3 regions of the Kitasatospora sp. NPDC051164 genome follow, and region 3 is predicted to be linked to each of the others. Evidence: riboswitches for the same ligand, from Rfam matches in the RefSeq annotation. Region 3 holds a riboswitch; each other region holds the start of a gene.
What was found. Region 3 has a riboswitch for thiamine pyrophosphate ahead of thiO (glycine oxidase ThiO). Riboswitches for the same ligand answer to the same signal wherever they lie in the genome.
Positions count from the first base shown of each region.

Region 1: linked by a shared signal. The riboswitch ahead of ACIBEC_RS13335 (cytosine permease) and the one ahead of thiO (glycine oxidase ThiO) in region 3 are both predicted to bind thiamine pyrophosphate.
Region 2: linked by a shared signal. The riboswitch ahead of thiC (phosphomethylpyrimidine synthase ThiC) and the one ahead of thiO (glycine oxidase ThiO) in region 3 are both predicted to bind thiamine pyrophosphate.

Region 1 is NZ_JBITFB010000007.1:272,578-282,537, forward strand. It holds gene ACIBEC_RS13315 (MFS transporter) at 1-1,058, opposite strand, end outside; gene ACIBEC_RS13320 (MerR family transcriptional regulator) at 1,105-1,932, opposite strand; tRNA gene ACIBEC_RS13325 (tRNA-Ser) at 2,063-2,150, opposite strand; gene ACIBEC_RS13330 (trypsin-like peptidase domain-containing protein) at 2,228-4,138, opposite strand; TPP riboswitch at 4,349-4,495, shown strand; gene ACIBEC_RS13335 (cytosine permease) at 4,488-5,924, shown strand; gene ACIBEC_RS13340 (glycerophosphodiester phosphodiesterase family protein) at 6,031-6,855, shown strand; gene ACIBEC_RS13345 (ATP-binding protein) at 7,286-7,705, shown strand; gene ACIBEC_RS13350 (DUF5926 family protein) at 7,843-8,826, shown strand; gene ACIBEC_RS13355 (bifunctional DNA primase/polymerase) at 9,044-9,679, opposite strand.
Region 2 is NZ_JBITFB010000018.1:143,157-153,116, reverse strand. It holds gene ACIBEC_RS26605 (cupin domain-containing protein) at 84-401, shown strand; gene tenA (thiaminase II) at 499-1,167, shown strand; gene ACIBEC_RS26595 (DUF5326 family protein) at 1,433-1,633, shown strand; TPP riboswitch at 1,823-1,958, shown strand; gene thiC (phosphomethylpyrimidine synthase ThiC) at 1,953-3,767, shown strand; gene ACIBEC_RS26585 (hypothetical protein) at 3,842-4,006, opposite strand; gene ACIBEC_RS26580 (DUF5994 family protein) at 4,042-4,488, shown strand; gene ACIBEC_RS26575 (hypothetical protein) at 4,671-5,468, shown strand; gene ACIBEC_RS26570 (VOC family protein) at 5,687-6,061, opposite strand; gene ACIBEC_RS26565 (dihydrofolate reductase family protein) at 6,103-6,696, opposite strand; gene ACIBEC_RS26560 (LysR family transcriptional regulator) at 6,789-7,742, shown strand; gene ACIBEC_RS26555 (helix-turn-helix transcriptional regulator) at 7,783-8,619, opposite strand; gene ACIBEC_RS26550 (hypothetical protein) at 8,864-9,766, opposite strand.
Region 3 is NZ_JBITFB010000004.1:80,783-90,742, forward strand. It holds gene metF (methylenetetrahydrofolate reductase [NAD(P)H]) at 1-78, opposite strand, end outside; gene ACIBEC_RS07420 (polyprenyl synthetase family protein) at 242-1,381, shown strand; gene thiE (thiamine phosphate synthase) at 1,494-2,147, opposite strand; gene ACIBEC_RS07430 (Rv2175c family DNA-binding protein) at 2,147-2,512, opposite strand; gene ACIBEC_RS07435 (FAD-dependent oxidoreductase) at 2,555-3,763, opposite strand; TPP riboswitch at 3,905-4,017, shown strand; gene thiO (glycine oxidase ThiO) at 4,021-5,199, shown strand; gene thiS (sulfur carrier protein ThiS) at 5,265-5,465, shown strand; gene ACIBEC_RS07450 (thiazole synthase) at 5,467-6,264, shown strand; gene pknB (Stk1 family PASTA domain-containing Ser/Thr kinase) at 6,360-8,138, shown strand; gene ACIBEC_RS07460 (sulfite oxidase-like oxidoreductase) at 8,177-8,806, opposite strand; gene bfr (bacterioferritin) at 9,034-9,513, shown strand; gene ACIBEC_RS07470 ((2Fe-2S)-binding protein) at 9,566-9,895, opposite strand.

The DNA.
Region 1 (9,960 bases), on a different contig from region 3:
AGATGGCAGGCGAAGAGCCCCGAGCCGACGCCCGCCACCACGCTGCCCGCCAACGCCGCCACCGGCCCCGCGGCGAGCGCCAGCAGCGCGATCCCCGCCGACGCCGTGCAGAGCCCGGCCGCCGCCCCGACACCCGCCCCGGCGAGCGCGCCCCGCCAGGCGACCAGGCCGGCCACGGTGAGCACCCCGGCCGCCTGTCCGCCGCTCACCAGTCCAGCCGTTCCCGCCGTCCAGCCGTGCGCCCTGGCGAGCAGCGGGCCGAGGAGCGACACCACCGGCAGCAGTGCCCCGGCGGCCGCGCCGGTGAGCAGCAGCGCGGCCCGCAGCAGCGGGTCGCGCAGGGCGAGCCGGACGCCGGACGCCGCCTCGCGCAGCAGGCCGGCCGGCGCGGCGGACGGCGTCTCCTCCCGGGGCCGGACCCACAGCAGGACCAGCAGGACGACCCCGAAGCTCACCGCGTCCGCCACCGCCGCACCGGGCAACCCGCCGACAGCGACCAGCAGGCCGCCCAGCGGCGCCCCGAGCAGGACGGCGCTCTGCCCTCCGGCCTGGCGCAGCGCGAGTGCCCGGGGCAGCCGCTCGTCCGGCACCAGCCGGCCGGGCATCGACCCGCTCGCCGGGAGGTAGAAGGCATCGACGGTTCCGATCACGGCCGCCGCCGCGACCAGCAGCCACAGCGGCGTGCCCCGGCTGCCCGCGACGAGCGCGATGGCTGCGGTCGCGACCAGCATCACCGTGTCCCCGGCGAGCATCACGCGGCGGGCGCCGAACCGGTCCGCGACCGCACCGCCCAGCAGGACCAGTGCCGTCCGCGGCACGGTGATCGCGGTCAGGACGAGGCCGGCCGCCCCGCCGCCGTGCGCGGTGGCGGCCCAGCCGAGGGCGAAGTAGAGCGCGGCGTCGCCCAGCAGTCCGGCCTGGGTCCCGGCCAGCCAGAGCAGGTACGGCACGGGCAGCGGCGCCCGCGCGGCAGTGGCGGTGGCGGTGGCAGCGGCGGTACCGGCAGCGGGGGCGGTACCGGTAGCGGTGGCGGTACCGGTAGCGGTGGCGGTGGTCATGCCGGGCGACGCTAGGACCCTCGACCCGGTCGAGGGCAAGCGCGGTCTACCGGCGGACCACCGGCTCCTGGAGCTCGGTGACCCACCCGGCCTGGTCGTCCGGGCACTCCAGGTACAGCTCCCGGGCGTACCCGGCCGAGCGGTAGCCGTTCTCCTCGATGAAGCGGGCCAGTTCCTGGACGGTGCCGAGCACTGCGTCCATCGAGCCGCGGTGCACGATGGTCGCCGCCTCCCCGATCGGCGGCAGGTCGAGCACCTCGAAGTCGTGCGCGCCCGGCCGCACCGACAGCCCGACCGGGACGGCGACCAGGATCAGCACCGAGCCGTCACCCTCCGGCGCGTCCTCGTACCGGGCGACGGACGGGCCGGTCGCTTCGATCCCGGCCGCGGCCAGCCGCCGGCACAGCTCGTCGAACAGCGGGCCGATCACCGGCGTGATGTCCTCGGGCTCGTAACTCGCGGCCACACCGGCCAGTTGGGCCACCCGGACGGACGGCACCGGCTTCACCACGACATCGTGCGTGGACATGGTCCCCTCACTCTCGATCGTCCGGAGCCTCGCCTCCACCCGGGCCAGCCGCAGCTCGTCCGCCGCGATCGCCTCGGCGAGTTGGGCCCGCCGCAGCCGCAGCATCCCGCGCAGTTCGGCGGCGTCCACCTCGTCGTCCAGGACGGCCCGCACCTGCTGCAGCGTGAAGCCGAGCTCCTTGAGCGCGATCACCCGGTTGAGCCGGGCGAGTTGGGCCGCCTCGTACGAGCGGTAGCCGCTGACCGGGTCCACCCGGGCGGGCCGTAGCAGGCCGATCGCGTCGTAGTGGCGCAGCATCCGCACCGACACCCGGCCGTGGCTGGCGAAGTCTCCGATGTTCAACATGATGCGTCCACCCCATCGCCTCCCACGGTGTCAGGGTCAACCCCGACCGCCGGACCGCTCCCCGGAAACACCGAGGGCGGGTGCCGACTTGATGTCGGCACCCGCCCTGAGCAGGTGGTTCTCCTACCAGCGGAGAGCGTGGGATTCGAACCCACGGTGACGGGTCACGCCACGACAGTTTTCAAGACTGTTCCCTTAGGCCGCTCGGGCAGCTCTCCAGGCGGAGGTCAGCCTAACGGGTCCCGCGGGGTTCGGCGCACACGGTTTCGCGGCGTCGCGGGTCAGCGGGCGGCGGTCACTGGTCGCCGTCGCGCTGGCCGAGGGTGACCTTGGTGGTGAGGGTCTGGCCGTTGCGGGTGTACTCGACGTCGACGGTCTCGCCGGGCTTGTGCGTCCAGATCCGGCTGACCAGGGCGGGGCCGTTCTCGATCGGCACGCCGCCGAGCTTGGTGATGACGTCGCCCGGCTTGAGGCCGGCCTTGTCGGCGGCGCCGCCGGGGGTGACGGCGGGCTGGCCCTGGATGTCCTTGGTCTGGATCTGCGCGCCGTCGCCCTTGTAGTCGTCGTTGCGCAGCACGTCGAGCTTGGCGTAGACCGGCTTGCCGGTCTTGATCAGGGTGTCCGCGACCCACTTGGCCTGGTTGATCGGGATGGCGAAGCCCAGGCCGATGCTGCCGGCCCGGCCGTTGGCGGAGGCGTTGGACTGGATCGCCGAGTTGATGCCGACCACGGCGCCGCCGGAGTCGAGCAGCGGGCCGCCGGAGTTGCCGGGGTTGATCGAGGCGTCGGTCTGCAGGGCGTTCATGTACGAGGCCTGCGAGCCGGTGTCGTCGCCGGAGGCGACCGGGCGGTCCTTGGCGCTGATGATGCCGCTGGTGACGGTGGACTCCAGGCCGTACGGCGCGCCGATCGCGACGGTGGCGTCGCCGACGTTGACCTTGTCGGAGTCGGCCAGCGGCAGCGGGGCCAACTTGCTCTTCGGCGGGTTGTCGATCTTGACCACGGCGACGTCGTAGCCCTCGGCGTGGCCCAGCACCGAGGCGTTGTACGAGGTGCCGTCGGCGAACTTGACGGTCAGCTTGCCGCCGTTGAGGGTCGGCGCGACCACGTGGTTGTTGGTGAGGATGTGGCCCTCGGTGTCGAAGACGAAGCCGGTGCCGGTGCCGGACTCGCCGTTGCCCTGCGCCTTGATGGTGACGACGCTGGGCAGCGCCTTCTGCGCGATGGCGGCGATCGAGCCGGGGGAGGGCTCGTTCTTCTGGGTGTCGCTGGCCTGGACGGTGGTGCTGCGGTGGTCGTCCGCGGAGCTGCTGCTGTCGTTGCGGTCGGCCACGGTCACGCCGAGCGCGCCGCCGGCCACACCGGCGACCAGTGCGACGGCAGCGATCAGGGCGACCAGTCCGCCGCGCTTCTTGCGCGGGCCGCCGCCGTCCGGGCCGCCGGGGTAGTCGGCCGGGTAGCCGAGCGGGCCCGCCGGGCCGCCGGGGTAGCCCGCGCCGCCGGAGGTGGCGTCGTGGGTCGGGCCCCAGCCGCCGAGCGGCTGGCCCGCACCGAACGGGTGGTGGCCGTGCGCGGCGGGCGCGCCGGGGGCCGCCGGGGTACCGGGGGCGGCTGCGGCGGCGCCGTACGCGTCGTGCGCACCGGCGGCGGGGACGCCGTGGGTCGGGGTGGCGTACGGGTTGGCGGCCGGCGGCAGCGCCGGGGCCACGGGCGCTGCCGCCGGGGCCACGGGCGCGGCGGGCGGCAGGACCGGCGGCGGCGCGTCGATGTACCCGGTGGCCGGGTCGACGGCGTGCTCCTCGGCGACCGGCGCGGCGGGCGCCACCGGCGGGGCGGCTGCCTCGGGCGCGGCCGCCGGGGCCTCCGGCGCGGGGACCTTGGTGAAGGCGACGGTGGGCTTGTGCCCGCCCTCGGCCGGGACGGTCTCGGCCGTGCCGGCCTCGCCGGTGGCCGCCTCGGGTTCGGGCACCCGACGGAACGCCATGGTCTGCTTGTGCCCGCCGTCCGTCGGCGCCGCGTCCGCCGGGGCGGCCTCGGCGGGGACGGTCTCGCCGGTGGCCGCCTCCGGCTCGGGGACCCGGCGGAAGGCCATGGTCGACTGGTGCCCGCCCTGAGCGGGGCCTTCGGGAGCGGACTCAGCCGCCCCCTGGCCGGCGGGCTGCTCCCCCTGCGGCCCGGTGGGCCCAACCTCGCGCTCGGTGCTCACGGACGACCTCCATAGCTGGCAGAACCAAGGACCATAGTTTTTCGCACTGTCGATTCGATTGCCGTAAGGACCCCTCTGAAGAACTCATAAGAATCCTTAGCCGGTGCCGACGGCCGAGGGCTCCCCCCTCCCCGCCGGGCGTCCCGCGATGCGGACCGCGCACGCCCTGGCCTTGGGTGTTCACCCCTGTGCCGGTTAGCCTGTCGCTCCAAACTGACACGCGGGAGCTTGGACCGACCAGGCTGAGAGTGCGCATGTCGACCGTACGCCACGCGAGCGAGGCGGACGGTCGAGGGGGCGCTGACCGCCGGAACCTGTCCGGGTAATGCCGGCGTAGGGAGTATCGGCCATGCCGTCTGCTTCGTCATCCTCTTCTTCGGACGCTGCCGCGTCCAAGGACTTCCCCGAGTCCACCGCTGCGGCGACCACTGCCGCGGCCACCACGGCGACCGCCGTGCGGGACCGTTCCGAGCGCGTCGAGGCGCCGCTGGTCCTGGACACCGAGCCGCCGCGCACGCTGCGCTTCCGGGACCACTTCGCGCTCTGGATGAACCTGGGCGTCAGCCTGATCGGCTTCTCGACCGCCGCCACCGTGCTCGGCGCCCCCGGCAGCGAGCTGTCGCTGGCCGCCGCGGTGACCGCGATCGTGGTCGGTACGGCGGTCGGCACCGCGATGCTCGGCGTGGCCGCGCTGATCGGCGCCCGGACCGGCGCCCCCGCGATGGCGAACCTGCGCGGGCTGTTCGGCACCCGGCTGTCGTACCTGCCGACGGTGCTGAACATCGTGCAGTGCGTCGGCTGGGGCGTGTTCGAGCTGCTGACGATCTCGGCGGGCGCCCAGACCGTCGCCCACACCACCGGCTACCGCTGGCTGTTCGTGCTGCTCGCGGGCGCGCTGACGACCGCGCTGACCATCTGGCCGCTGGGCTCGATCGCGGTACTGCGCCGCTTCGTGGCCGGGGCGGTCGCCGTCGCGATGGTGTACTTCACGGTCCAGCTGGGCCGCCAGGGCGTGCCGGACCCGGGCGCCGGCAACTGGCACGGCTTCCTGGGCGCGACCGACGCGATGATCGCGGTGTCGATCTCCTTCGTCCCGCTGGCCGCCGACTACACCCGGCACTCGCGCACCCCGCGCTCGGCGTTCTGGGGCAGCTTCTCCGGCTACACGATCGCCCAGGTCTGGTGCTACGTGCTCGGCCTGATGGCGCTGCTGCAGTCCGGTGGCGACCCGAACAAGCTCTTCGACTCCTTCCTCGGCGTCTGGGCCGGCTGGCTGTTCCTGCTGGTGCTGGTGCTGCGCGAGACGGACCAGTCGTTCGCCAACGTGTACTCGACCGCGATGTCGGTGCAGAACCTGCTGCCGCGGGTGGACCGCCGGGTGCTGAGCGGCGTGATCGGCGTGCTGACCACCGTGCTGGCGCTGCAGATCGACCAGTTCACCGACACCTACTACAGCTTCCTCGGCCTGATCGGCTCGGTGTTCGTGCCGCTGCTGGCGGTGCTGGCGGTGGACTTCTTCCTCGGCGCCGGGCGCCGCGGCTGGAACCTCTCCGAGGACGCGCCCGCCCGCTGGACGATGCTGCTGCCGTGGGTGCTGGGCTTCGCCGTCTACCAGTTCATCTCGCCGACCAAGGTCGCCGACTGGTGGACGAACTTCTGGACCTCCGCCCAGGAGGCCCTGCACTTCACCCCGCAGGAGTGGACCTCGGCCTCGCTGTTCGCCTTCCTGGTGCCGGCCCTGGCCACCTGGGCGCTCACCCCGCTCTCCCGCCGCGCCGCGCGCTGACGCCGGGTGCCGGGTGCCGGGTACCCGAACCCGGCACCCGGAGACGGCCCCACAGGTTGGGGCCGTCTTCGCCTCCGCGTTACCTCCGCCGCCTATCGTTGGCCCTGTGACCAGCCCAGACCTGTCCTCGCCGGAGGCGCGCACCGCGCCGTCCGTCCAGGTGATCGCCCACCGCGGTTCCTCCCACGCCCTGCCCGAACACACCCTCGCGGCCTACCGGCGCGCGCTCGACGAGGGCGCGGACGCGGTGGAGTGCGACGTCCGGGTGACGGCCGACGGCCACCTGGTCTGCGTGCACGACCGGCGGATCGGCCGGGTGTCCAACGGCCGCGGCACCGTCTCGGCGATGACGCTCGCCGAGCTGCAGTCGTACGACTTCGGGGCCTGGAAGACCGGCCGCCCCAGTACCGACCCGGAGCTGCGCGGCGTGCTGCCGCTGGAGCGTCTGCTGGAGCTGGTGGTGGACTGCGGCCGCCCGGTGGACCTGGCGATCGAGACCAAGCACCCGGTGCGCTTCCGCGGCCTGGTGGAGGCCGAGCTGCTGCGGATGCTGGAGCGGTTCAAGATCGGCGCGGCCCGGGAGGGCGACCGCCCGTCCGCCCGGATCATGAGCTTCTCGTCGATCGCGCTGAACCGGGTGGCCGCCGCCGCGCCGGAGTACCGGCGGGTGTTCCTGTTCGAGCGGACGCTGCCGCTGCTCGGCAAACTGCGCGAGGGTGCGCCGCTGCCGGGCGGTGCGCGGATCGCCGGGCCGGGCATCGAGCTGGTGCGGGCCCGTCCGCAGCTGGTGACCCGGCTGCGGGAGCTGGGGCACGAGGTGCACGTGTGGACGGTGGACGAACCGGCCGACGTCGAACTCTGCCTGGAACTCGGCGTTTCCGCGATCATCACCAACCGGCCCGCCGAGGTGCTGGCGCAGCTCGGGCGGTGACCGGACGGTGATCCGCCGACGTACCGACGGCCGCACCGACGGCCGTACCGGTGCGCACTGATCACTCTGGTCGGCAGTCAAACCTTCCTCGCACGATATTGCCGGAAATTCTTGCCCTCGGACGACAGAGGGTGAGCATGGAATGACCTCATGTCGACCCTCGGTCGCCACGCTCGAAATGGGCTCGCGGGATCGCCCGGTGCTCGTTTCCGACGCATTACCAAGGGGCATCTCTCCCTCGGCATACGCTGAAGGAGGTCCGGGGGTGGCGTTGATGGTGGCGCGTGAAGTGCCGACTTCATCGACCATGGCAGTGCCGCACGGCCCAGCGGGTGTCGGGGTCGCACGGCGCCGACTGCGTCGAGATCTGGGTGACCGGAAGATACCGGAACCGGTCATCGATGATGCTGTTCTGATCCTTTCCGAACTGTTGAGCAATGCGTGCCGGTACGCCCGTCCGCTCGGCCCGCTGCCGGCGCTCGGTCGCGGCACGCGAGCCGAGGTGCTCGGGCAGGTGCTGGTCGGCGTCCCGTCCGGGACGCATCCCGCGCCCGGCGGCCCGGAGCACCGCGAAGGCACGGACGAGCCGGACGGCGGTGTGCTGGTCCGCTGGCAGCTGCACGCGGACGGCATGCTGACGCTGGAGGTCACCGACGGCGGCGCGGCCACCCGGCCGCTGCCCGCCCGTCCCTCGCTGACCTCGCGCGGTGGCCGCGGCCTGAGCATCGTCGACCAGCTGGCCGGCGACTGGGGCGTGCGCGACGCGCCCGGCGAGGTGACGGTCTGGGCGGCGCTGCCCGCCCGCGCCCGGCACGCCCGGCGCACCGGAGGCGACGCCCGTAGCGCGTAGAGCCCCGTACGCCCGCCCCGTCTGCCCGCCCCGCCCCGCCCCGGCGCGTTCGCGCGCGCCGGGGGAAGCGCGGGTGCCGCAGGAACGTCAGTAGGCTTCCCGGGACACAGGACCACCGTTCCCGGGAGAGCCGCACCATGGGCAAGAAGGCCGCCAAGAAGGCGCCGCAGCGCCAGTCCACCACCGCCGTCACGGGCGAGATCCCCGTGGTCGGGGCCCGCGAGGACTGCCCCTGCGGCTCGGGCCGCCGCTACAAGGCCTGCCACGGCCGGGAGGCCTCGCACGCGGTGCAGGAGCTGGTGCACCGCCCGTTCGAGGGCCTGTCGGGCGAGGCCGACTGGGTGGCGCTGCGCGAGCTGGTGCCCGCCGCCACGGTGCCGCTGACGCTGGCCCCCGGCGTGGCCGAGGGCGCCGAGGGCGACGTCCCGTCGGTGACTCTGGCCACCGTGCTGCCGCTGGCCTGGCCGGCCCTGCGCCGCCAGGACGGCTCGATCCTGCTCGGTCTGCAGACCCAGTCCGCCTCCGGCGACCTCAGCCGCGACCTCGCGGACGCCCTGGAGCTGGCCCTGGCCACCGAGCCGGGCACCCCGGTGCCGGCCCGCCGGACCGTCCCGGGCGGGCGCCGCCTGCAGGACCTGTTGGACACCACGGCCGTGTTCGCGCCCGTCGTGCACACCGGCTTCGAGTTCTGGCTGGAGGACGCCGAGACCGCCACCGGCGAGGTCGCCGCCTCCCTGGAGCGCGCCAACGCCTCGGCCATCCCGACCGAGAAGCTGGGCAGCGTCGACGCCGCCTACTGGTGCGGCACCCCGGACAAGAACCACCTGCGCTGGGTGATGACCGTGCCCGAGGAGCAGCTGCTGGACGCGCTGGCCCGGCTGAACGCCGCCGGTGAGGCCTCGCTCGGCCCGGACACCCGCCTGGTCGGCTCGTTCCGCGCGCACGGCCTGACCGTCCCGGTGTGGGATCTGCCGCTCGCGATGACGGCCGCCGACTGCGAGAAGCCGGCCGCCGAGTTCGGCGAGCGGCTCACCGCCGTCCTCGCCGACGGAACCCCGCTGACCGCCGAGGAGCGGCGCGCCCGCGCGAACCTGGTGAACCGTCAGGTCACCTTGAACTAAAGCACGCAGGATCCGCGTGATACGCGTCACATTGTCGCCGTGAACGCGCAATTTCCAGGCGTGGAGGGCGTCTTGGAAATTGGCGCGGGCGCGGATCCTTGTTACTGTCTAAAGAGTCCGGTCGCTGGTGCATCCCCCGTCGCCAGCGGCCGGATCTTTTGTTTTCCGGACGGCCCCTTCCGACGGCCCTTCCGACGACCGCGTGGATCACCGCGGATCAGTACGCCGAGCGGCCGCTGTCCAGCCGGACCGTCGCCTCCACCAACTCGCCCAGCAGCGGCCCGACCTGCGGCAGCCAGACCCCGCCGCCCGCACCCGGTCGCGGCGCCAGCACCCAGCGCACCGGGCCGGCCGACCCGCCGGGCGGCAGCGACAGGAAGCCGCCCGACCCGTGGTAGCGCACCGAGCCCGGCACCCAAGGGAGTTGGGCGAGCATCTCGCCGAGCACGTCCAGCGAGTACGGGGCCACCAGCAGCGCGTAGCGGCCCGGCATCGCCAGCACCGGGCCGAGCGGCATCCGCAGCGCGCCCAGGTAGGCCAGCGCCCGCGCGCCGGCCGCCGCGGGCAGGCTGACGGCCGAGACCGTGGAACCGGTGGCGGCCAGCACCGCCGCGTCCGGGCTCTGCCGCTCCCACCACCAGCGCACCATCCGGGCGTCCGTGGTGGCGGCCAGCAGCGAGGGGTCGTGCGGGTGCGCGCCGGGGACGGCGCAGTCCTGGTCGCCGCAGGAGCAGCGTCCGTCGCGCAGCACGGCGCCCGGCACCACGGGCCAGCGGTGGTCGACGGCGGCCGCCAGGGCCGCGGCCAGTCGGGCGGCACGCTCCTCCGACCGGTCCTTCGGGTTCTCACGCATGGCGCTCGTTCCTTTCCCTGACCGCTCGGTTCGCTCCGCTCCGTCGGCATCCGTCGCCAGCCTCCGCACGGGCCCGCCGCGGCACGGCCCCGAAAGGTGCGGAGCGGGGCGGGCGGCAAGGCGGACGGCGCGGCTACGACGTGGAGCACGACATGAGAAGGGCCGCGCACTGAAACAGCCCTTGGAACGAGAATCCCGTATGCGACCGGATGGACGCCGCCCGGGCGCGCTTGGTTCCACCGTACGAGTGAGAGACTTCCGGCCGGCCCGGCTCCCGGGCG
Region 2 (9,960 bases), on a different contig from region 3:
CCTCCCGGGGGAACCACCCCACGGCGGGTTGGTGTTGAATGCCCCTGGTTCCGGAGGTGGACGAACGAGGAAGGACGGCGCCGGTGAAGCTGTTCCGGCTGGACGAACTGGACGCCGAACGGGCGGCCAACGACGGCGCGTACCTGCGGTTCCTGCGCGAACCACGGATGTCCGCCGGGCTGTACGCGCTCTCCCCCGGCGACACCGACCCGCAGACCGCGCACGACCAGGACGAGATCTACCAGGTGATCAGCGGCCGGGCCGAGCTGACCGTCGGCACCGAGACCGCGACCGTCGCGCGCGGCACCGTGGCGTACGTCCCGGCCGGCACCCCGCACCGGTTCCACCACATCACCGAGGAACTGCGGGTCCTGGTCGTGTTCTCGCCGCCCGAGGCCTGAACGCCGGGGCCGAACGCCGGGACCGAACGTCGGGGCCTGCACGCCGGGCCTGAACGTCTGGGCCTGGGCCCCGGCCCGGCCGTCTAGGGTCGTTCGTATGACCCGCAGCCTCACCGAAGAACTCTGGGCGGCCATCGAGCCGGTCTACGCCGAGATCCTGGCCCACCCCTTCCTCGCCGGCCTCACCGACGGCACCCTGCCGCGCGAGGCCTTCCGCCACTTCGTCGTCCAGGACTCGCACTACCTGCGCGACTACGCCCGCGCCCTCGCCGTCTGCGCCGCCAAGGCGCCCGGTGAGGAGGACGTCCGGGCCTTCGCCGACGACGCGGTCGGCGCGCTGGCCGCCGAGCAGGGCATGCACGCCGAGTTCCTGACCGCCTTCGGCGGCACCGCCGCGCAGGCCGCCGCCGAACCGGTGCTGCCCACCACCCGGGCCTACACCAGCTACCTGCTGGCCACCGTCTACGGCGGCTCCTTCGCCGAGGCCGTCGGCGCGGTACTGCCCTGCTACTGGATCTATGCCCGGGTCGGCGAGGCGCTGCTCGCCCAGGGCTCCCCCGACCCGCTCTACGCCAAGTGGATCGCCACCTACGGCGACGAGGCGTTCCAGTCGGTGGTCCGCCGGGTGCTGGCGCTCACCGACCGGCTCGGCGAGGAGCTCTCCCCGGTCGAACGCCGCAAGGTGGTCGAGCACTTCGTGACCACCTCGCGCTACGAGTGGATGTTCTGGGACGCCGCCTGGCGCGGCGAGCGCTGGCCGGTCTGACCGGCGGTGGACCGGCGGCGGACCGGCGTCTGCCCCGCGCGGTTCCCGGGCGGTGCGGCGCGGTCCTTCTCGGGGGCCGTCTAGGGGATCTCCCCGGAGGTCGGCGGAGGGTCTCCCCGGGGGTCGGGGTCGGGGTGATCTCGGGGTTCTCTCCGGGCCGTTGGGCCTCGTTCCGGCACTCGGACCCCCGTACGATCGAAGTATCGAAAGCAAGCGGGATGCGGCACCGGACGGCGGCCGACCCGAGGGGAGAAGAGGAACGGACATGGCTGAGCTCTGGAAGTCGCTGCCCTCGTGGGTGCGCAACATCGTCATCCCGGTGCTGGTCCTGGTGCTGGCCTGGAACGTCGTCGCCTTCGTCTTCGGCGTCGTCGGGGCGCTGCTGAGCATCGCGATCAAGCTGCTGGTGGTGGTCGGCATCGCGGCCGCCGTGGTGATCCTGGTGAAGAAGGCCGCCAAGAGCTGACCCCGCTCCTCCACCGCCGCCCTGAGGCCCGGTCCCCGTCACGGGGAGCCGGGCCTCGGGCGTTCCCCGAGCCGAGGGGATCCGCCGGTGAGCCTGCCCGTCGCTCCGCCCGTGGCGTCACCCGTGGACCCCCTCTGGACCTGCGGCAATCGGCTCGCTACGGTGTTGGGCGTCATGTGCAGGCAACACCGCCTGCGACGCGGGAGCTCGGAGCACCGGGCTGAGAGGACGCTGACCGGACCGTCGACGGACGGACCGACGGCTGCGTCGACCGCAGGAACCTGGACCGGGTAATGCCGGCGTAGGGAGTAGAGGTCAGATGACCACGTTCGAAGCACAGCCGCAGCCTGCCCAGAGCACCCCCAGCAGTGAGCGCACCGGCTACCCGACCCCGGCCTGGCGCAAGGCCTACCGCGAGGGATCCCGCCCCGACCTGCGGGTCCCCTACCGCGAGGTGCGGCTCACCAACGGCAAGGCCGTCCCGCTGTACGACACCTCCGGCCCGTACACCGACGCGTCGTACGAGCCCGACGTCCGGCGCGGCCTGCCCGCGCTGCGCGACGCCTGGATCCGCCAGCGCGGCGACGTCGAGGAGTACGACGGCCGCGAGGCGCGCCCCGAGGACGACGGGATCAAGCACACCGCGCCGCGCGGCGGAAACCTGCGCAACCTGGACGCCGTCTTCCCCGGCCGCCCGCGCCGCCCGCTGCGTGGCCGCGGCGGTGCCGCCGTCACCCAACTCGCCTACGCCAAGCGGGGCGTGGTGACCCCCGAGATGGAATACGTGGCACTGCGCGAGGGCCTGGCGCCCGAGTTCGTGCGGGCCGAGGTGGCCCGCGGCCGGGCCGTCATCCCGGTCAACGTGAACCACCCGGAGGTGGAGCCGGCCATCATCGGCACCAACTTCCTGGTGAAGATCAACGCCAACATCGGCAACTCCGCCGTCACCTCCTCGATCGAGGAGGAGGTGGAGAAGATGACCTGGGCCACCCGCTGGGGTGCCGACACCGTCATGGACCTCTCCACCGGCCGCAACATCCACACCACCCGCGAGTGGATCCTGCGCAACTCCCCTGTGCCGATCGGCACCGTGCCGCTCTACCAGGCCCTGGAGAAGGTGGACGGCAAGGCCGAGGAGCTGAGCTGGGAGGTCTACCGGGACACCATCATCGAGCAGTGCGAGCAGGGCGTCGACTACATGACCGTCCACGCCGGCGTGCTGCTGCGCTACGTCCCCCTCACCGCCCGCCGCAAGACCGGCATCGTCTCCCGCGGCGGCTCGATCATGGCCGCCTGGTGCCTGGCGCACCACCAGGAGAACTTCCTCTACACCAACTTCGAGGAACTCTGCGACATCCTGGCCACCTACGACGTCACCTTCTCGCTCGGTGACGGCCTGCGCCCCGGCTCGATCGCCGACGCCAACGACGAGGCGCAGTTCGCCGAGCTGCAGACCCTCGGCGAGCTCGGCCGGATCGCCCGCGAGCGCGACGTCCAGGTCATGATCGAGGGCCCGGGCCACGTCCCGATGCACAAGATCAAGGAGAACATGGATCTCCAGAAGGAGATCTGCGACGAGGCGCCGTTCTACACCCTCGGCCCGCTCACCACCGACGTCGCCCCCGGCTACGACCACATCACCTCCGGCATCGGCGCCGCGATGATCGCCTGGTGGGGCACCGCCATGCTCTGCTACGTCACGCCCAAGGAGCACCTGGGCCTGCCCAACCGGGACGACGTCAAGACCGGCGTGATCACCTACAAGATCGCCGCCCACGCCGCCGACCTGGCCAAGGGCCACCCCGGCGCCCAGGAATGGGACGACGCCCTCTCCGACGCCCGCTTCGAATTCCGCTGGGAGGACCAGTTCAACCTGGCCCTCGACCCGGAGACCGCCCGCGCCTTCCACGACGAGACCCTCCCAGCCGAACCCGCCAAGACGGCCCACTTCTGCTCCATGTGCGGCCCGAAGTTCTGCTCGATGAAGATCTCCCAGAAGATCCGCGACGAACACGGCGACGGCGCGACGGCCGTGGCATCCGGCTACGACGCCGAAGCCGAAGCCGGCATGCAGGCCATGTCCGAGGAGTTCAAGGCCCAGGGCAACCGGGTCTACCTCCCGCTGGCCGACTGACGCTGATGCCTGGTTGACGGCGTGCTCCGGGAGGCCGACAGGTCTCCCGGGGCGGCGCCCCGGCGGCGCGACGTTCAGGCGGGCCCGGCGGCGAGCAGGCGGTTGTCGTCGGCTGTCCGGTCGTCGCAGGGGTCCACGGCGTCGGCGACCGTGACCTGGGAGACCGCTGCGGAGTACCGTGGGAGACAACCGAGGACATTCCGAATATCGGCATTCGCGCTGGTGTCGCCCTGGGTCATGATTGGTCCCTCGTGGACCAGACGGGCGGCCTCACATGATGCCGGTCCCCCTTCCCACGCCTTCCTCCTCCGGGCCGTGGTCCGTGCCCGGTGTTCCGCTCCTGCCACGCCTGGTGCTGGAGCCGACGATGACTCGGGAGGGGATCTTCGACGGCGCGTGGTGGCCCCGCTCGAACCACATCCTGGCCGAGCTGCCGGACCTGATCACCGCGCTCGGCGCCCACCTCGGGCCGATCGTTCGGGTCGGCCTCGACACCTTGGCCTGGGGCGAGGTGCCCCGGTCCCTCATGGTGAACGGCCTCCTGGTCAAGATCAACTGGTTCGCCGGCAGTGACGCGACGATCAGTGTCACCCGGGGCTTCCAGGACCACTTCCTCCTCCTGGTGGTACCGCCCCGCACCGATCCGAAGAGCGCTTCCTCGGCGATGGCAGGTGCCTCGGCAACCGGAAACCACACCCCGGCGGCCGAACTCCTGCGTTGAGCCGGCTGCCGGTGGCTTCCCCTGCGCTGGTTCAAGGCCCAGGGCAACCGGATCTGCCTCCCGCCGGCGGACTGACGACGCACCGACCCGGGCGCTGCTCCGGGAGGACTTCCTGGAGCAGCGCTTCGGCTGCGCAGAAATCTGCTCGGTGACATGGGGCCGTGCCTGGGATGATCCATGCCATGCAGCCTTGGAACGCCTTGAGCCCGGCCGAGCAGACGCTGATGCGCCGCGGTCTGTGGCAGTCCGCCCTGGCCGGAACGGTCCAGCAGTACGGAATTGATCTCCGGTGGGCCGGGGAACAGGGCGCTCCGCCGCCGCGCAGCTACACCCGGGACGAACAGCGCGCGCTGGTACCGCAGTTGGCCGCGGTTGCCCTGGACCTCGTCGAGCGCGGCCTGCTCACCGTCCGGATACGGCAGGGTCTCGGCGCTGCCCCGACCGATCCGGTCGTGACCGGCTCGCAACTGCAGGACGTCCTGGCCGAACCGGCCAACTGGCTCTGGAGTCCGAAGACCGCAGCGACGTTCGACCTGCACGCCACCGAGTCCGCGCGCGAGTCGTGGGACATGAGCGAGCTTCCGGCCGCGACCGGTGACGGGCTGCCCGACTGGGACGAGCTCACCCGCGAGCAACAGAAGGTGCTGGTCTGCGCCGCCGAGTCCAGCGGGATGCTCACCGGGCCGTTCGGCATCTGGGAAGATCTGCCGACCGAGCTGACCGGCGTGGAGCTCTCCGAGTGGGTCGATCGCCAGCTCGTTCCCCTGTTCCCGTACGTGCGTGAGGGCTGGATCGAGGTCCGCCACTTCCCCGTGGAGAGCGATGCTTTCACGGTGATACCGCTCGACGACCTCCGAACCGCCTTCGCGGACCGCTCCCTCCGCTACGACGACGACGGCGACGACTGGGGGGTGGGTCTCGGCTGCGTCTTCACGTACACGGGACTGGCCGTCATGCGCAGTGACGGGAGCGTGGCCTGAGGCAGCCGACTGACGTTCGACCGAGGTTCGACCGACGTGAAGCGTCTCCATGGGCGCGCATGCCGCTGTCCGGGGCTGCCGCCTGCTCGCCCGGGATGCCGCCACGCGCTACCGCACCCACTTCCCGACCGTTCAGCTGTTTCCACTGACGGCTGTTCGGCTCGTGGCGGGTTGAAGTGCCGCCCCGGCCCTCCCCTGTGAGGTCGGGGCGGCACCCGTCAGCGGGGGTACCAGCGGAGTTCGACGGTGTTGCCGTCGGGGTCCTGGACGTAGACGGAGGTGGCCGTGCCGCGGGCGCCGTAGCGGGAGACCGGGCCCTCGAGGACGGTGAAGGTGCCGGAGTCGATGACCTCCTGCCAGTCGAGGGGCTCGACGGTGAGGCAGATGTGGTCGACGTTGGACTCGTTCCGGGGGCGGCTGGTCAGGTCGATGATGGTCTCGGCGGTGACCCGGACGGACGGGAAGGGCGCCTTCCCGGCGCGCCATTCGTCGACGCGGACGGGCTCCAGGCCCAGGAGGCCCGAGTAGAAGGCCAGGGAGCGTTCGACGTCCGAGACGTTGAGGACGAGGTGGTCGAAGGCGACGACGCGCATGGGTGGGTTCCTTCGGTGGGTGGGGGAGGGGAGGGTGGGGGTCAGGCCTGCTGGTAGTGCAGGTGGACCACGCCGGTGCTGAAGGTGACCGAGTGGGCGAGTCGCAGGGGGATCCGGTCCTGCTCGGTGAACAGGCGGATGCCGGGGCCCAGGACGATCGGGTGGACGAGCAGGTGGAGGTCGTCGATCAGCCCGGCGCGCAGCAGGGTGCGGGTGAGCATGATGCTGCCGGAGAGGCTGATGTTACGGCCCGGCTGCCGCTTGAGCTCGGTCAGTTCGGCGACGAGGTCGCCGCCGAGGACGGTGGAGTTGTTCCACTCGGCCTTGTCGAGCGTGGTGGAGGCGACCAGCTTGGGGATCGCGTTGAGGGCGTCCGCCATGTCGCCGCTCTGGAGCGGCCAGGTGGCGGCGAAGGCCTCGTAGGTGCGGCGGCCGAGCAGCAGGGTGTCGGCCGCGGCGGCGAGGCCGCCGACGACGGCGCCCATCTCCTCGTTGAGATAGGGGAAGTGCCAGGTCTCGGGGGCCTCGACGACGCCGTCGAGGGACATGAAGAGGCCTGCGGTGATCCGACGGCCGGTGGCGGCGGCGGTGTCGGCGGGGGTGCTGGGGGCGGTGCCGGTGGCGGCGCTGGTCATGGGGGCCTTCGGGTTCGGCGGTGGTACTGCCGCGGGCGGTTCGGCGCGGCTGGTGACGGGCTCTACGATCCTCCGGGCCAGACCTTCCATCAATGTCCGATGAACGTACGATCGTTGAGCTGAATTCAACGATCGAGGGGTGGCGCGGGATGCTGGAGCGGTTGGAGATCGAGGTCCTCCTCGCGCTCGCCGAGGAGCTGCACTTCGGCCGGACCGCCGAGCGCCTGCACCTGACCACCGGGCGGGTCAGTCAGGTGGTGAAGAAGCTGGAGCGCCGGATCGGCGGCCCGCTGTTCGAGCGCACCAGCCGGTCGGTCCGACTCACCGCCGTGGGGCGGCAGTTGGTCGATGACCTGGTCCCGGTGGTGGAGGCGACGGCGGCGGCCCTGCGTCGGGCGGAGGACGCCAGCCGGGGGGTCACCGGGCGGCTGCGGGTGGCGTTCCTCGGCGAGTGGACGGCGCCGCTGCTGCTCAAGGCGGCCGCGCTGTTCGGCGAGCGGCACCCCGACTGCCGGGTCGACGTCTGCGAGGTCCAGCTCTCCAACTCCCGGGCGAGCTTGGTGGACGGCTCGGTGGACGTGCTGATCGCCTCCTACCCGTTCGACGGCATGGCCCGCGGCCCGGTCCTGTTGACCGAGCAGCGGGTCCTCGCGGTGGCCGCCGGGCATCCGCTGGCCGGGGAACGGTCGGTGTCGATCGAGGTGCTCGCCGACCACCCCGTGGTGCAGTACCCGGCGGTCACCTCGGTGGGCTTCAAGCGGGACCGCACCCCCGGCCACACCCCGGCCGGCCGCCCGGTGCCCAAGGGCCCGTCCGGCGGCACGTTCTCCGAGATGCTCAGCCTGGTCGCCATGGGCCGCGGCGTGCTGCCGGTCGGCGAGCACTCGCGCCGCTACTACCCCCGCCCGGACGTCGCCTATGTGCCGATCCACGACGCGCCCCCGATCGAGCGCGGCCCGGTGTGGCGGGAGGGGAACACGACGGCGCGGGTGCTGGCGTTCGTGCGGGCGGCGGCGGACGCCGCCGGGGTGGCGGGGGCCGGGTGACGGAGGTGGGGGTGCGCCGGTCCTCACGAGATCCCGGTCCTCACGAGATGGCGCGCAGGCGGGGCGGGGCCGGGGTGAGGAGGCGGTCGAGGTGGGCGGCGGTCTCGTCGTCGGCGGGGAGGAGGACCAGGAGCTGCTGGGAGTCGGCGGGCAGGTCCAGGGTCTCGCGGTGGAGGCGGAGTTCGGGGCCGGCGGGGTGGTGGAGGCGGAGCGGGCCGCGGCGGGGGACGAGGTGGTTGCCGAGACGGCGGGTGAACTCGGGGCCGGCGACGGGGGCGAGTTCGGTGCTGAGCCATTCGGAGGCCTCGGCGGAGGGGCCGAGCCAGAGGTCGAAGGCCTGCTCGTCGGCGATGTCGTGCCAGTCGGCGAAGAGGTCGTGGGCGCGCGGGTCGGTGAAGACGTAGCGGGTGAGGTTGGGGGCCGGGTTGTCGAGCAGGCCGGCCGCGCCGAGGACGGCCGCGTAGCCGCTGGTGTGGGCGAGGACGTCGCCGAGCCGGTTGGTGACGGCGGCGATGCCGGGTTCGAGCAGCCGCAGGGTTTCGCGGACGGTGGAGCGGATCTCGCGGGGCGCCGGGGCGGGCCGGGTGCGTCCGGCGCACGCGCCGCCGGTGATCTTCGTGAGGTAGCGCAGGTGGTTGCGTTCGGCGGGGTCGAGGCTGAGGGCGTCGGCCAGCGCGTTGACGACGGCGGTGGAGGGGTTGCGGTCGCGGCCCTGTTCCAGCCTCGTCAGGTACTCGACGCTGATGCCGGCGCGGACGGCGAGGTCGGAGCGGCGCAGCCCGGGTGAGCGGCGGCGGCCGTGGTCGGGCAGGCCCAGTGTCTCCGGCTGGATGCTGTCGCGTTTGGCGCGGATGAAGTCCCCCAGTGGTGTGCCCATATGACGAGCGTAGGTCGGGTGGCGGCGCGGAGCCTGGCCCTGCTGGGACCAGCCTGAGCGCGGCCTGCAGAGCCGTCGGTCCGGTGTGCGGTGGTCGGGTCCGTCCGGTGCTCATCGCTGTCCCCCCACGCCGGTGTTCTCTTGTGCGTCCAGCCTGGCGGAGTGACGACGTGCGGGGGAGTCCCCGTGGGTTGAGCTCGAACTCGGATTCGGATTCGGCAGGGGGAGTTCGGCGGCCGACGGCTCAGGTGACGTCGTCGGGGCCGGTGAAGGCGGGCGGGGTGTAGCCGGGGCCGGTGAAGTCGGGGGTGGTGAACGCGGCGGGGCGGGACGTGCGGCCCTCGGGGTCGGTGAGGCCGTCGGGGCCGGGGCTGGTGAAGGCGGGGGAGGTGTAGCCCGGGCTGCTGAAGTCGGGGCTGCTGAAGTCGGGTCCTTCGGCGGTGCCGGGATCAGGAGCGGGTTCGGAGGCGGGTTCGGAGGCGGGTTCGGAGGCGGGTTCGCGCCCGGGTACCGGCGGGAGTGCGGCGTGCAGGTAGGGCAGGAGGCCGCGCTCGCGCAGGGCGGTGCGCCATTCGGTGCGGGCGTCGGCGAGTTCGGCGGCGAGTTCCGGGTCGGTGCCGGCCGGGGCGGCGGTGCCGTCGCGTATGGCGGTGAGGAGGAGTCCGACGATGCCGATGGCCATCGCGGCGACCCCGGCGGCGAGGGCGACCCAGCCGGCGGTGACGAGGGACCGGGCGAGGGCGAGGTCCGGCTCGGCGGCGCGCAGCAGGTAGCCGACCAGCAGCAGGAAGAGGGCGGCGGCCCAGGCGAGGATCGGGGTGAGCACGGTGAGGACGGGGAAGAGTCCGGCGCCGCCGTTCGCGGAGCGCAGTTGGGTGAGCAGGCCGGGGGCGGTGGGTTCGGTGCCGGGTGGGGGTGGGGGTGTGGCGCGCAGGCTGTCGCGCAGCCGGGTGTAGTGCGCGTATTCGGTGGCGGCTGCGGCGTTGATGCCGTCGGCGTCGCGCAGCGCGCGGATGCGCAGCTGGTCGGTGGTGTGCGCGCCGGGCGCGCGCAGGGCGGTGAGGACGGTGCGGTCGCGCAGGGCTTCGGCGAGGAGGCGCTCGTACTCCGGGCGGTCCTCGGCGAGCAGCGGCGGGGGGTTGGACATGGGGACCCCGTTCGTGCGGACTCCGGTTCGCTCCGCCCCGGGGGCGCGGGCGCCCTCAGGACGCCGAAACGGGCGCGGAGGCGGGCCGCCGGACGGGCGGCCGGGTGTGGTGTGCCTCATGGTAGGGGCGGGTGTGCCCGGGCTGACAGTCGGTTTCCGGAATTTCGCGCCCCGGGCCGCGCGCGTGCGACGGC
Region 3 (9,960 bases):
GGAGCGCTTGCCGGCCGCCAGGAGTTCGCGGACGGTCAGTGCGCGATCCGTTCTCGTGGAAGCGATACCGAGTGCCATGCTGGCAGGCTATCCGCCCCTCATGGAGGCCGGACAACCCGATTCCACGGATTGAGACAATTAGTGGACGGCATTCCGGTTGACCCCGCAGGGCCGCTCGCACGCCCGTTCCCAGCCGCCCAGCTACGCTTGCTGCACCCCAGAGAACCAGCGGAGCCCCATCGTGACCTCGTCCAGCACCCGGCCGGCCAACCCCATTGACGTGGAGGACGTCCGCACACGCGTCAACGCCGCGCTCGCCGCGTTCATGGACGGCCAGTCCGCGCTGCTCGGCAAGATCTCGCCCCAGCTGGTCCCCGCGTCCGACGCGCTGCGCGACTTCCTGCTCGACGGCGGCAAGCGGCTGCGCCCGGCCTTCTGCTACTGGGGTTGGCGGGCCGCCGGCGGCCCGGCCAGCCCGGGGGGCGACGGGGGCGACGGGGGCGACGGGGGCGACGGGATCGCCAACGCGGCCGCCGCCCTGGAACTGCTCCAGGCGAGTGCCCTGGTGCACGACGACCTGATGGACCGCAGCGACACCCGCCGCGGCCTGCCCTCGATCCACCGCCGCTTCGAGGCACTGCACCGCGACAGCGGCTGGCGCGGGGACCGCGAGCAGTACGGCGCCTCGGCCGCGGTGCTGCTCGGCGACCTGCTGCTGATCTGGTGCGACGAGCTGTTCCTGCGGTCCGGCCTGGAGCCGGCCGCCGTGCTGGCCGCCAAGCCGGTGTTCGACCTGATGCGCACCGAGGTCATGCTCGGCCAGTACCTGGACGTGCTGGAGCCGGTGGCCGGCGACTCGACGGACGAGGGCGCGCTGGACCGGGCGCAGACGGTGCTGCACTACAAGTCCGCGAAGTACACGATCGAACGCCCGCTGCAGGTCGGAGCACTGCTGGCCGGGGCCGGACCCGAGCTGGTCGAGGCCCTCGGGGCGTTCGGGCTGCCACTGGGCGAGGCCTTCCAGCTGCGGGACGACCTGCTCGGCGTCTTCGGGGACCCGGCGGTCACCGGAAAGCCGGCCGGGGACGACCTGCGCGAGGGCAAGCGCACCCTGCTGGTCGCGCACGCGATGCGCGGCCTGCCCACCGCCGACGCCCGGCACCTGGACGAGCGGCTCGGCGCGCCGGACCTGGCACCCGAGGAGGTTGCCGGGCTGCGCGAACTGGTCGCCCACAGCGGCGCGCCCGAGCTGGTGGAGCACCGGATCGAGGAGCTGATGCGGCAGTCGCTGGCCGCGCTGCAGGCGGCCCCGCTGGTGGACGAACGGGCCCGCGGGGTGCTGCTGGCACTGGCCGAGGCCGCCACCATCCGCAAGTACTGAAGACGTGGCCGAGGCCGCAACCGTCCGCAAGTACTGAGAAAGTGGCCGAGACCGCCACCGTCCGCGAGTACTGGCGGACGGCGACGGCCTCAAAGGCGGTCCTCGGCGGCGGTCAGAGCGCCGCGCGCACCCGGCGGGACAGCTCGGCGGCGGCCGCCCGCGGGTCCTCTGCGGCGGTGATGGCCCGGACCACGACGATCCGGCGGGCACCGGCGGCCAGCACCTCGTCCAGGTTGCCGAGGTCGATCCCGCCGATGGCGAACCACGGCCGGTCGGTGGCCTGCTTCGCCGCGTACGAGACCAGGCCGATGCCCGGCGCCGGGCGGCCCGGCTTGGTCGGGGTCGGCCAGACCGGGCCGGTGCAGAAGTAGTCCACCCCGGGTTCGGCGACCGCCGCGTCCACCTCGGACTCGGCGTGGCAGGACCGGCCGATCAGGACGTCCTCGCCGAGGATCGCCCGGGCGGCCGGCACCGGCAGGTCGTCCTGGCCGAGGTGCAGCACGTCCGGCCGGGCCGCGTGGGCGACGTCGGCGCGGTCGTTGACGGACAGCAGCTTGCCGTGCCGACGGCAGGCGTCGGCGAAGACCTCCAGGGCCGCCAGCTCCTGCTTGGCCTCCAGGCCCTTGTCACGCAGCTGGACGATGTCCACCCCGCCCGCCAGCGCCGCGTCGAGGAACTCGGCGAGGTCGCCCTGCTCGCGGCGGGCGTCGGTGCACAGGTAGAGGCGCGCGTCCGCCAGGCGGGCGCGCGGCGTGTCCGCCGCCATCAGATCAGCATCGCCTGGGCGCGGCGCTTGACCTCGGTGCCGCGGTTCTCCCGCAGTGCCTGGATCGGGCTGCCGGGCAGCGACGGGTCCTCGGTGAAGAGCCACTCCAGGATCTCCACGTCGTTGTACCCGCAGTCGCGCAGCACGGTCAGGGTGCCGGACAGGTGCTTGACCAGCCCCTGGCCGTCGATGAACGCCGCAGGGACCTGCAGCGACTTGTTCGGGCCCCGCCGGACGGCGATCAGGCCGCCGCTGCGGACCAGGTCGCGCACCTCGGTGACGCGCACCCCCCACTGCTCGGAGATGTCGGGGAGGTACATCCACTCGGCGACCAGGGCTTCAATCTTGCTTTCGATCTCACTCACGCCACCAGACTGCCACCTCCGCGGCCCGCCGCGCACCAGCCGCTACCCGGCGACCGCCGACTTCAGCGGAACCGAGGGGTCCGCCGCGCGGGCCGGGTCCAGCGCCGTACCGCGTTCGATCAGCTTCCGGCCCTGGGTGAGGTCGCGCGGCCGGTCCACGGTCAGCAGCGCGCTCGGCACCCCGTCGCGCAGCCAGAGCACCGCCCAGGAGCCGTCCTGCGGACTGCCCCGCCACAGCGGCTCGTCGCCCTCGGCGTGCCGGCCCACGTACTGGACCATCCGCCCGAACTGCTCCGACCAGAAGTACGGCACCGGGTCGTACGGCGGCGCGTCCGCACCGAGGACGGCGGCGGCCGCCGCCTCGCCGGACTGCAGCGCGTGGTCCCAGTGCTGGACGGCCAGCCGGCCGCCGGCCCGGGCCGAGGGGTAGCTGACGCAGTCCCCGGCCGCGAAGACACCGGGCAGGCTGGTGCGCAGCCTCGCGTCCACCACGATGGCGCCGGTCCCGTCCAGTTCGACGCCGGAGCCAGCCAGCCACTCGGTCGCGGGCCGGGCGCCGATGCCGACCACCACCTCGTCGGCGGGCAGGTGCGAGCCGTCCGCCAGCAGCACCGCGCCGGGCTCGACGGCGGCCACGCCGACCCCGCAGCGCAGGTCGACGCCGGCCTCGGCGTACCAGGCGGCCATCGCCGAGCCGATCGCGGTCGGCAGCGCGCCGGGCAGCGGCGCCGGGCCCGCCTCGACCACGGTCACCTCGCAGCCCGCCTCGCGGGCGGCGGTGGACACCTCGGCGCCGATCCAGCCCGCGCCGACCAGCACCAGCCGCAGGCCGGGGCGCAGCAGCGCGCGCAGCGCCAGCGCGTCGTCCAGGGTGTGCAGCAGGTGGGCCCGCTCGGCGCCGGGCAGGGCGCGCGGGACGGCGCCGGTGGCGATCACCAGCGAGCCGTACGGGAGGTCGCCGGCGTCGGTGTGCAGCACGCCGGGGGTGAGGCCGGTGGCCCGGCGCCCGGTGCGGACCTCGATGCCGAGGTGCGCGTAGTCGATGTCCAGGGTGGTGCTGTCGCTCTTGCCGAGCAGCACGTCCTTGGAGAGCGGTGGCCGGTCGTACGGCGCGTGCGGCTCCTCGCCGACCAGCGTGATCCGCCCCCGCCAACCGCCCTGCCGCAGCTTCAGGGCGCACTGCGCCCCGGCCAGCCCGGCCCCGACGACGACCACCTGATCCGTCCCGCTCAGCTCTGCCACGCCCGTCACTGTACTCAGCGCGACGCCACCGCTTCCGGGCCGTCCACCCTTCGTTCAGGCGCGGCCTCGCGCCGAGCGGCCCCCTTCCGCCTCCCCCGGTCCACCCTTCGTCCGGCCCTTCGGCCGGGCCGGGCCCCGGCGTTATGGTGGGGACACCATCACGGGAGCCCGGCGAACCGGGCTGAGAGGCGGGCTGGCACGGCCTGCGACCGTCCGAACCTGATCCGGGTCATACCGGCGAAGGGAGAAGAGCAGCTTTGACACGCATGCCATCAGGCGCCCCACCCGACGTCCTGGTGATCGGCGGGGGCATCATCGGCCTCGCCGTCGCCTGGCGGGCGGCGCAGCGCGGGCTGCGGACCGTCGTGGTCGACCCCACCCCCGGCGGCGGGGCGGGCAAGGTCGCGGCCGGGATGCTCGCCCCGGTCACCGAGCTCCAGTACGGCGAGGAGCCGCTGCTGCGCCTCGGCATGGCCTCCAACGAGCGGTACGCGGACTTCGTCGCCGAACTCACGGAGGCGAGCGGCGGCCAGGACACCGGCTACCGCCAGTGCGGCACGATCGCCGTCGCGCTGGACTCCGACGACCGCGAGGAACTGCGCGAACTGCACGCATTCCACCGGCGGCTGGGCCTGGACTCGACCTGGCTGACCGGCCGGGAGGCCCGCAGGCTGGAGCCGATGCTCGCCCCCGGGGTGCGCGGCGGCCTGCACGTCGCGGACGACCACCAGGTGGACGGCCGGCGGATGCTCACCGCGCTGCTGTCGGCCGGGGAGCGCGCCGGCGTCGTCGTCCGGGCCGCCGAGGCGGTTGAGCTGCTGGTCGAGGGCGGCCGCGCGGTCGGCGCCCGCCTGAGCACGCACGAGACCGTGACCGCCGACCAGGTCGTGCTCGCCGCCGGCCCGCACAGCCACCGGCTGGCCGGTCTGCCCGAGGGCGTGCTGCCCGCGATCCGCCCGGTGAAGGGACAGGTGCTGCGCCTGCGGGTCCCCGACGCCTACCGGCCGTTCCTCTCCCGCAACGTCCGCGCCGTGGTGCGCGGCCGGCACATCTACCTGGTACCGCGGGAGAACGGCGAGCTGGTGATCGGCGCGACCACCGAGGAGCAGGGCTACGACACCACGGTCACCGCCGGCGGGGTGTACGAACTCCTGCGCGACGCGCACGAGTTGGTCCCGGGTCTCACCGAACTCCCGCTCGCCGAGACCTCGGCCGGTCTGCGCCCGGGCTCGCCCGACAACGCGCCGCTGCTCGGCCCGACGTCACTGCCCGGGCTGGTCGCCGCCACCGGCCACTACCGCAACGGCGTGCTGCTCACCCCGGTGACCGCCGACCTGCTCTCCGAGTACCTGGCCACCGGCGAACTCCCCGAACTGGCACAGCCGTTCACCCCCACCCGGTTCTCCCCCACCCCCGCTCGCCCCACCACGAAGGCCCTGGCATGACCGAGATCGCACCGAACGAAACCGGCCCGAACGAGATCGCACCGAACGAAACCGGCCCGGACGAGATCGCACTGACCGTCAACGGCAAGCCCCGCGAGGTGCCCGCCGCGACGACCCTCGCCGAGGTGGTGGCCACCGTCAGCCGGGCCAACTCCGGCGTCGCCGCCGCCCTCAACGAGGCCGTGGTGCCCCGCAGTTCGTGGTCCGAGACGCCGCTGACCGCGGGCGACCGGGTCGAGATCCTCACCGCCGTGCAGGGAGGCTGAGATGGCCGACGACCTGCTGACCATCGCCGGGACGAGCTTCTCCTCCCGGCTGATCATGGGCACCGGCGGCGCGCCGAGCCTGGAGGTGCTGGAGCGTGCGCTGCTCGCCTCCGGCACCGAGCTGACCACCGTCGCGATGCGCCGGGTCGACGCGGGCACCCAGGGCTCCGTCCTGGACGTGCTGACCCGCAACGGCATCCGCGTGCTGCCCAACACGGCCGGCTGCTTCACCGCCGGCGAGGCCGTGCTGACCGCCCGGCTGGCCCGCGAGGCGCTCGGCACCGACTGGGTGAAGCTGGAGGTGATCGCCGACGAGCGGACCCTCCTGCCGGACCCGATCGAGCTGCTGGACGCCGCCGAGACCCTGGTCGACGACGGCTTCACGGTGCTGCCGTACACCAACGACGACCCGGTGCTGGCCCGCAAGCTGGAGGACGTCGGCTGCGCCGCGATCATGCCGCTGGGCTCGCCGATCGGCTCCGGTCTCGGCATCCGCAACCCGCACAACTTCCAGTTGATCGTGGAGAGTGCGGGCGTCCCGGTGATCCTGGACGCGGGCGCCGGCACCGCCTCCGACGTCGCGCTGGCGATGGAGCTGGGCTGCGCCGCGGTGATGCTGGCCTCCGCGGTGACCCGGGCTCAGGACCCGGTGCTGATGGCCGAGGCGATGCGGCACGGCGCCGAGGCGGGCCGGCTCGCCCACCGGGCGGGGCGCATCCCGCGCCGCTTCCACGCCGAGGCCTCCTCCGCGATGGCCGGCCGGGCCGACCTGGACACCCGGGAGCGGCCTGCCTTCTGAAGCACCGGCGTGTCACAAGCCGGGCACAGCCGGGCCCCGGGGCGGCGTCCTCCGGGTCCGGCCGCCCGGCCCGGCACTAGACTCGCCGGGTGGACATGGCACTGCACGACCCGCTGATCGGCGCCCTGCTCGACAACCGGTACCGGGTCGAGCAGCGCATCGCGACCGGCGGGATGTCCACCGTCTACAAGGGCACCGACACCCGACTGGACCGGGTGGTCGCCCTCAAGGTGATGCACCCCGCGCTGGCCGGGGACGAGGCCTTCACCAGCCGCTTCATCCGCGAGGCCAAGGCGGTCGCCAAGCTCACCCACCCCAATGTGGTCAACGTCTTCGACCAGGGCGCGGACGGCGGAAACGTTTTCCTCGCCATGGAGTACGTGCCCGGCCGCACCCTGCGCGACCTGCTGCGCGACCGCGGCGCGCTCTCCGTCCGGGCCGCGCTGGACGTCCTGGAGCCGGTGCTCGCCGCCCTCGGCGCCGCCCACCGGGCCGGGCTCGTCCACCGCGACGTCAAGCCGGAGAACGTGCTGATCACCGAGAGCGGCCTGGTCAAGGTCGCCGACTTCGGCCTGGTCCGGGTGCTCGGCGCCGCCGACGGCGCGCCCACCTCGACCAGCACCGCCACCGGTGGCACGGTCCTGGGCACCGTCTCCTACCTGGCCCCCGAGCAGATCCTCCCGGACGCCCCCACCGACCAGCGGGTCGACGTCTACGCGGCCGGCATCCTGCTCTACGAGATGCTCACCGGCCGCCGCCCGCACACCGGCGACAACCCCGTCCAGGTCATGTACAAGCACCTGCACGAGAACGTCCCCGCCCCCTCCCTGGTCGCCCCGGCGGTCGGCCCGGAGCTGGACGCCATAGTGGCCGGCGCCTGCGCCCGGGTCGCCGACGCCCGCCCGTACGATGCGGTCGAGCTGCTCGCCGCGCTCCAGCGGGTCCGCCGCACCCTCACCCCGGCCGAGCTGGACGCCGAGCCGCCGGCCTCCACCCGGCCGAGCCCGCGCTATCCGACCAGCGAGCCGACCTCGGTGATCCAGCCGCTGCCGCGGCCCGCCGACGCCCCGCCGCCGGAGCGCACCAGCGTGCTGGACGTGCCGCCGGAGCTGATGGACCAGCTGCTCACCGAGCCGCGCCCGTACGACGAGCCGGCCCCGTCGCGCGAGCGCCGGCCCGGCCTGCTGCGCCGGATCCCCCGCAAGGCGCTGATCTGGGCCTCCGTGCTGACCGCGCTGGTGCTGGCGGTCGGCGGTGCCACCTACGGGCTGTCCGAGGGGCTGTACGGCTCGGTGCCCGGGGTGCTCGGCAAGGACCGGGCCGAGGCGCAGCGAATCCTGGACAAGGAGGGTCTGCACGGCAAGTTCGTCGAGGCGTTCAGCGAGTCCGTCCCGTCCGGACAGGTGATCTCCACCGACCCCGGGGTGGGCGCGCGCACCCGCCGGAGCGACAGCATCACCGTCACCGTCTCCAAGGGGCCCAAGCGGGTCGCGGTGCCGGACCTCGTCGGCAAGAGCGCCGCCGACGCCGCCGCGGCCCTGGCCGGCGCCCAGCTGTCCAAGGGCAGCGTGACCGAGACGTACGACGACAACGTCCCGGAGGGCTCGGTGATCAGCAGCTCGCCGGCGGCCGGGCAGCAGCTGCAGGAGAACGCCGTGGTCTCGCTGGTGGTCAGCAAGGGCATGGTGCCGGTCCCGAACGTCACCGGGCTGACCAAGGACGAGGCGCAGAAGGCGCTGCAGGCAGCGGGCTTCACGATGCAGACCACCGGCTGGGACGTGTTCGGCGCGGTCAAGGTGAACGGCCAGTCCCCGGCGGCCGGGGAGCGGCGGCCGCAGCACAGTGCGGTGACGGTCCGCTTCTCGCTCTTCTAGGCACCCTGCCCCGGCCGTTGCGGCCGTTGCGGCCGGGCTCAGCGCAGCGGGCCCTCGCCCGGCTCCTCCTGGTAGGAGTAGCGCTGCTCGCCCCAGGGGTCGGCGAGGTTGTGGTAGCCGCGTTCCTCCCAGAAGCCTCGCCGGTCGGCCCGCATGTACTCCACCGCGCGGACCCACTTGGGGCCCTTCCAGGCGTAGAGCTGCGGCACCACGAGCCGAACCGGGAAGCCGTGCTCGGCGGTCAGCGCCTCGCCGTTGCGGTGGGTGGCGAGCAGGGTGCGCGGGTCGGCGAAGTCGGCGAGCCGCAGGTTGGCGCTGTAGCCGTACTCGGCCCAGACCATCACATGGGTGACGCCGGGCGCCGGGGGCACCAGGTCGAGCACGGCGGCGGCCGACACGCCCGTCCACTCGTTGCCGAGCACGGAGAACTTGGTCACGCAGTGCAGGTCCGCGACGACGGTGGTGCGCGGCAGGGCGTTGAAGCCCTCGAAGTCCCAGCTGTGCTTCTCCGCCGAGGCGGTGGCGCCGAACACCTGGAGGTCCCAGGTCAGCGGCTTGAAGCGGGGTACCGGCCCGTAGTGCAGGGCGGGCCAGCCGCGCTGTTCGCGCTGGCCCGGGGGGAGCCTCGGGTCAGACGGCGGCAGCGGTTCGTGTTTGGACTGACCCATGGATCCATGGTGACAGACGGCGGACGGACGACGACGCGCGCCCCTTGGCGCGGATTCACGCCCCGCCCGGACGGGCCAACCGTCGATCGCCCATCGGCCGACTCCGACCAAATCGGATATTCCGACACATGTCCTAGTGAGTGTGAACTTACTGGAATTACTTCCCATTACGGTGCCAGGATGCCCAGCGCAGGACTTACTCCAGGACGAGCGCAGGAGGCACCGCCATGCAGGGCGATCCCGAGGTCATCGAGTTCCTCAACGAACAGCTCACCGCCGAGCTGACCGCGATCAACCAGTACTTCCTGCACGCCAAGATGCAGGAGAACTTCGGCTGGACGAAGCTCGCCAAGTACACCCGGCACGAGTCCTTCGACGAGATGAAGCACGCCGAGACGCTCACCGACCGGATCCTGTTCCTGGAGGGGCTGCCCAACTACCAGCGGCTGTTCCACGTCCGGATCGGCCAGACCGTCAAGGAGATGTTCGAGGCCGACCGGCAGATCGAGGTCGAGGCGATCGACCGGCTCAAGCGCGGGATCGTGGTGATGCGGGCCAAGAACGACGTCACCTCGGCGAACATCTTCGAGGACATCCTGGCCGACGAGGAGCACCACATCGACTACCTCGACACCCAGCTGGAGCTCCTGGAGAAGCTCGGCGAGGCGCTCTACATCGCCCAGCTCATCGAGCAGCCGGAGTCCTGAGGCCTCAGGTGCCGGGCCTCAGACGCCAGGCTTGGACCCCGGGGATCCGGCCTCAGGCGACGCGCAGCGTGACCACCGGGGCGATCGGACCCGCGGCAAGCCTCGCCGGAGCAACGGCGGCGGCCGGCACAGCGGCAGCCGGCACGGCGTCGGGCGCGGGCTGCGGCTCCGGTTCGGCGAGGCCGAGCTTCGCGGCCAGCCGGGCGGTCGGGCAGGGCCGGGCGCCGTGCTCGCCGAGCAGCGCCTGGATCCGGCGCACGCAGGACCCGCAGTCGGTGCCGGCCTTGCAGCCCTTCGCTATCTGGCGGGGGGTGTTGGCACCCCCGTCGATCGCCTTCTTCACCTGGTCCTCGGTGACCGCATGGCACATGCACACGAACATCGCGGTCTCTCCCGGGGTGAAGTACGGAGTGGATCTTGACTAAGGCTTGCCTTAGTTCACTAAGC